Regions from separate parts of the Shimazuella sp. NTD248 genome, predicted to be linked through region 1. Evidence: riboswitches for the same ligand, from Rfam matches in the RefSeq annotation. Region 1 holds a riboswitch; the other holds the start of a gene.
What was found. A riboswitch is a leader RNA that binds a small molecule or an ion and turns the genes downstream of it on or off. The one in region 1 is predicted to bind FMN.
Positions count from the first base shown of each region.

Region 2: another riboswitch for FMN. It lies ahead of ribD (bifunctional diaminohydroxyphosphoribosylaminopyrimidine deaminase/5-amino-6-(5-phosphoribosylamino)uracil reductase RibD); the one in region 1 lies ahead of AC5WOE_RS10335 (ECF transporter S component).

Region 1 is NZ_JCAJZT010000004.1:148,004-151,133, forward strand. Features, by position in the region: gene AC5WOE_RS10320 (hypothetical protein) at 41-343, shown strand; gene AC5WOE_RS10325 (hypothetical protein) at 419-721, shown strand; gene AC5WOE_RS10330 (hypothetical protein) at 794-1,096, shown strand; gene AC5WOE_RS10335 (ECF transporter S component) at 1,355-1,918, opposite strand; FMN riboswitch at 2,086-2,230, opposite strand; gene AC5WOE_RS10340 (beta/gamma crystallin-related protein) at 2,424-2,783, shown strand; gene AC5WOE_RS10345 (YfhO family protein) at 2,992-3,130, opposite strand, start outside.
Region 2 is NZ_JCAJZT010000002.1:130,630-133,759, forward strand. Features, by position in the region: gene AC5WOE_RS05250 (bifunctional 3,4-dihydroxy-2-butanone-4-phosphate synthase/GTP cyclohydrolase II) at 1-24, opposite strand, end outside; gene ribE (riboflavin synthase) at 43-735, opposite strand; gene ribD (bifunctional diaminohydroxyphosphoribosylaminopyrimidine deaminase/5-amino-6-(5-phosphoribosylamino)uracil reductase RibD) at 695-1,768, opposite strand; FMN riboswitch at 1,905-2,052, opposite strand; gene AC5WOE_RS05265 (COX15/CtaA family protein) at 2,122-3,033, opposite strand.

The DNA.
Region 1 (3,130 bases):
GTTAGGAATTAAAACAATTAAATTTTAGGAGTGGTTTTATATGAAAAATTTTAAAAAAATTATTGCAGTTTCCGCTTTGGCAATTGGATTTGCAATCCCAACTCTACCTGCAATCTCCCATGCAGATGTTATCCATCCTGAAGTAAAACCAAATGTACAACCAACAGTAGTACCTGTAGTAGCTCCAAATGTACAACCTCAAGCTGCTGATGTCGTACACCCAGAAGTAAAGCCTGAAGTGAAGCCACAAGTAGCACCTTTGGTAGCTCCAAATGTTCAGCCACAAGATGTTGTACATCCAGAAGTAAAACCTCAAGTTGAACCACACGTAGCTGGCAGATAATTTTGATTTAGATTAGAAAGTATCACCGAAGCCATATAGGTATGAAAACGATTAAATTTAGGAGAGTGGTTTAATATGAAAAAGTTTACAAAGTTTATTGCGGTTTCTGCTTTAGCGATTGGATTTGCAATCCCAGCTCTACCAGCAATCTCTCATGCAGATGTTCTTCATCCTGAAGTGAAACCAAATGTACAGCCAACAGTAGTACCTGTAGTAGCTCCAAATGTACAACCTCAAGCTGCTGATGTTGTACATCCAGAAGTAAAGCCTGAAGTGAAGCCACAAGTAGCACCATTCGTAGTTGCAAATGTTCAGCCTCAAGATGTAGTGCATCCAGAAGTAAAACCTCAAGTTGAACCACACGTAGCCGGCAGATAATTTTTGTTTAAAGTGTAGTGTCACCGTCAGGATACGAAATGAAAACAATTAAATTTAGGAGAGTGGTTTTATATGAAAAAATTCACAAAATTTATTGCGGTTTCTGCTTTAGCAATTGGATTTGCAATCCCAGCTCTACCAGCAATCTCCCATGCAGATGTTCTTCATCCTGAAGTGAAACCAAATGTACAACCAACAGTAGTACCTGTAGTAGCTCCAAATGTACAACCTCAAGCTGCTGATGTTGTACATCCAGAAGTAAAGCCTGAAGTGAAGCCACAAGTAGCTCCTTTGGTAGCTCCAAATGTTCAGCCTCAAGATGTAGTGCATCCAGAAGTAAAACCTGAAGTGAAACCACACGTAGCCAGCAGATAGTATGGATTTGGTAGAGGGTTAGTTAGGAAGTGTAGAAGTGTCATCGTATCAAGATTTGGAAGGAACAAGTAAGCGGGCGGTTACAAAAATAAAAGATGTGCATCCCAAAAGTTGATCAAGAAAGACAACTTGATGGGATGCTTTTTTTATGTCAAAGCCCTTGTGTTGGTGATTAAAGTTAGATGACACTTTTAAACAATTTGAGGAGAATAACAAAGCCTCTCAGATCTGAGAGGCTAATTCACATAAAATGCAATGTTATCTTCTTGCTTGTAGAGATAATATTGGAAATAACTTTTGGTAGAGTGGGATAAATAACACACCAATTAAGACACCTTTTAAGAGATTAAATGGAGCTACTCCGTAAAATATTAGTATATTTTTTGCTTCACCTGTGACTGTCCAGTTGATCAAATAACTATACAAAGGGAAGATGACAAAGTAATTGGCTATGGTTAGCAATACGGTCATCAAGATAGTTGCGATGGTTGTACCGATGATCATACCTTTGAGCCCCGTGATCTTTTTGCTAATCCCTACAGATGTGACCACAAAGAGACTGCCGGCGACAAAGTTGGCCATTTGTCCTAGTGGGACAGCACCGGTTTCACTTCCTGACAAGAGAAAATGCAATCCATTTTTGAGAAACTCAATAAGCACGCCAGAAAGTGGGCCAAAGAGAAAGGCTCCAATCAACGCAGGAATTTCGCTAAAATCGATTTTCAAAAATGAAGGAAAAAGTGGTAATGGGAAATTCAGATACTGCATGAGTAATGCAATTGCCGTTAAAACAGACATTAGGACCAGCTTGCGTGTTTGCATAATAATTCTCCTTTTTCTTTACTTTCAGCTGGTCTTCGGGGACATAAAAAACCCCCAAAAGACTTTGCTTTCGGGGGTTTGATTTCATAACGAAACAGGCTTTTTTTACGTAGAAAAAAAGCACATCGAAACAAGAGCAAGTACACATCATTTTTTTGCTCTGTTTCCTTATCCTTCTCCCATCCAGACTATACTGTCGGCTTCGGAATCGCACCGAATCCACCGCTTTGGCACATGCCAACTCGGGTCACGGACTGAGGTTAAATAACCATCACCGCCGGTCGGGATTTTCACCCTGCCCCGAAGGATACCATATGAAGTTTATACGTTTTTATTATATAGATAAAGATAATATTGTCAATATGTTGACGAATTTACACCAGAGTCACTTTATTTTACGTAGAGGATTTAAGTAATTATAGTCATACTTATTTTACTTTTTTGAATTTATTTTTAACTGTAATAGTCTTATAATATATAAGAGTTTAAAGAAAGAGGTGTAGAAATGAAAAAAATTATTGCTTTTGTATTCGCTCTTGCATTACTCGGTGCTGTTGCATTACCAAGTTATACTCATGCAGCTCCAGCTCATGCATCAAAAAATTGTTTCACGTTGTATCAATACAAAAATTTCAGAGGGAAATCAGTGTCGTTTTGCCATAGTGTGAAGGATTTGAAGAAATACAAATTTGATAATAAAACATCTTCTTTCAAGGTGAAATTGGCACCAGGTAAGAAGATGATATTTTATAATGATGCTAATTATAAAGGTGCGGAAGGAAGTTTTTTGGTAGACAAATCTTGTAGTGAGGGCAGTATACCTCGTATGTTTGATAACAAAATTACGTCCATTCAAATTAAGTAAGTAGCAGCTTTTATTGTTTTTAAACAAAATTGCCTATATAAAAGAGTTTAAATAAAGGGGTTTGAAAAACTGGAACTAAACTCATTAAAGGTGGGAAAATTGCCAGTTTGCCTAAAGAGTTCAATGACAAATTTTCATCCCTAAGATTTATTTATATTGACGGATAAAAACAGTCCAAACAGAGAAAATGCTCTGTTTGGACTGTTTTTCATTTCTTTCGTTTAAAATGGATGATATGCTTGCGCAAAGGTAATAGCAAAATAATCACAAGTGATAGTAGTCCTAAGAGTATCCCTGTCCATAATCCGGGTGGTGTGTACTCACATGATATGGAACTTGTATGTTTT
Region 2 (3,130 bases), on a different contig from region 1:
TGCTTCTTCTACAGTATGAAACATCTCTCTACTCCTTCCAGATTAAAAGCCGTACTTTGCTAGTTTTTCTTTATCTAATACTTGTTCTTTTTCTTCAGTTCTTCTCCATTTAAATAAATACTTTCCAATAATATCGCATTCTATATTTACTAATTCTCCAACTTGGAGCACTTTAAATTGAGTTTGATTAAGGGTGTGGGGAATGAGAGATACAGCAAATGTATCTTGGATAACTTCTGTTAAGGTTAGACTTACCCCATTAATGGCAATAGAACCAGTTTCAACTAATAGTGCAGCAACTTCTGGAGTGGATTGGAATTGAAAATATGTAGCACTTCCATTATCTAACCGTTCCAGTACCGTTGCCACTCCATCTACATGGCCCTGCACAATATGTCCTCCTAATCGATCTGAAGCCTTCATTGCACGTTCTAAATTCACTACAGTAGATGAACGATAGTTTGCCAAGCCACTTTTCCGAACTGTTTCCGCCATTATATCTGCAACAAAAAATCCTTGTCCCATCTCTGTTACAGTCAGACAAACACCGTTCACAGCAATACTGTCTCCTATGTTGGTGTTTTCTAGGACTCTAGAGCAAGAAATAGTTAACTCCATTCCGTCCCCACTCTGCAAAATCTGTACAACACGACCAACTTCCTCAATAAGTCCTGTAAAAATAATGCTTTCCTCCTTAAGCAGTGGGGTAACCGATGATGCATAAATCCTCGCCATACTGCTTCCAAGATACTTGGTGGAGTGGTATTGCCTCTGCCATTTTATCTGGTCCCTCTCCTCCTATAGAGCTAGGACTTTTTACACCTCCCAACAATTTCGGAGCAAGAAAAGTAATAAATTTATTTACATGATTCCCTCTTAACATGGCAGCATTTACTTCACTTCCACCCTCTACCAACAAGGATAGTATTCCTTTACTTCCAAGTATCTTTAACATCTGTTCTATACTTACTCTTGAATCAGAACCAGTTGAAAATACTTGAACACCAGCTTCTTGAAAAGCAGCCTCTTTAAAAGGATCTTTGGCATCCGTCGTAAAAATCCAGGTAGGAGCTTTCGTCGTGTTTAATATTTTTGCCGTAAGTGGTATTCGTAAAGTGCTGTCTAAAATAATGCGAACTGGATGGATACCATTTCCTTCCGGCAGTCGAGTCGTCAGCTCTGGATCATCTGCGATTACTGTGTTTGCCCCCACTAAAATTGCATCTTGCTCGTGGCGAAGTTGATGTACAATTGCTCTCGATTCTACACCAGTAATCCATCTACTATCACCGTTTTTGGTAGCAATTTTTCCATCTAACGTCGTTGCCGTCTTTAGTGTAACAAAAGGTTTTCCTGTTTTTCTATGATGAAAATAAGCTTCATTCAACTGTAAACATTCTTGTTTGTTTACTCCTTCTAAAACTTCAATTCCTGCTTCTTTTAATCTAGCAATTCCTTTTCCTGCCACTAATGAATCTGGATCACCAGAACCTATGACTACACGTTTTACACCACATTCAATAATCTTCTCCGTACAGGGCGGTGTACGTCCAAAGTGATTGCAAGGCTCAAGGGTTACGTATATCGTACTTCCTTTCGCTTCATCTGCCGCCATATGTAGTGCATGTACTTCTGCATGAGGAGTTCCTGCTTTTAGATGGGCACCTGTTCCAAGTAAACGGTTATCTTTTACTACAACTGCACCTACCATAGGATTTGGTGAAGTTTGTCCAGTCGTTGCTTTTGCTAATTGAATAGCCAAATTCATCCAGTGTTCATGAATTCCCACCTGATACCTCCTAATTTACGACTTATACAAAAAAACGACCAAACTAGTGTTTTGGTCGAGGTTTAACTTGCATGCCGAATGAACCTTTATGTTTGTTCAAACAAAAAAGGTTCGTTCTATCCCTCTCCCATCCAGACTATACTGTCGGCTTTGGATTTTCACCAAATCCACCGCAGAATACGAAACGATTCTGCGGGTCACGGGCTTAGGCCTCATGGCACCTCACCGCCGGTTGGGAATTTCACCCTACCCCGAAGGACACTATATATATCTTATATTCGAAATTATTGACATCGTAACACAAACATATCGTACTAATCAATAGTTAGTCGCTAACCCCAATTTTTCGATGTCGCCATATACAATAGGACTGTGAAAAATAGAGAAATAATGGTAGTATGCAGCAACGCTGCAAGTAATTGTCCACCACTTAAAACCACAATAATACCTGATACTGCTTGTAGTGTTATCAAAATAAAGCCTAACGAAGCTATCTTCTTGAGTTGTATTCTATCTTGGTATTTTACCAAAATGACAAAAAGTAATACCAACATCAAAATCCACAATGAAAATGCTGCATACCGATGGAGTACTTGAATACCAGCTGGTGTAGAAAGACTGGGCAACAACTGAGGTCCACATAAAGGAACATTGTACCCGCAAGCCATTGTAGCATCTGCATGACGCACTAGAGCACCAGAATATACGACGATATACGTATAGATGACATACAGCCAAAGAAATATGCTGAACTTCTTCCCTACAGGAAAACGAGTAGGTTGATTCTCTTTCATCAGTCGAGTTAGTTCAATATTGAGCAATACAACACTAGCAAAAGAAACCAAAGAAAACCCAAAATGAAGTGCTAGAGCTGCATTTCTTTCGAATTCTCCTTGAAAAACAACGGTAAGTGCTCCAAGAGCTCCTTGCAACACTACAAAAAACAAACTATAAAATGCTAACCAACGAATTCTTTTCTCTTTCCAGAAGGAAATCCAGCACCAGATTGTAAGAAATAAAATAAGGAAACCAACCCCTCCAGAAACAATCCGATGACTATATTCGATGACAGTAGCAACAGATACATTACTTGGTATGAGTTGTCCTTGGCAAACCGGCCAACTATTTCCACAGCCTTGTCCAGATTCGGTAATGGTAACGATGGAACCATGGATGAGCATAAGATAAGCCCCAAATACTGTTAGCCAAGTGAGAACACGTAAATATCGATATTGTTTATGCACGTGAATAGACCCTCCCTATCCAATTACACATTGTAACACAGATAAGACCTATTCTTAGAATAGACATAAAAATGTCAAAATCACAGAAAGGTAAATA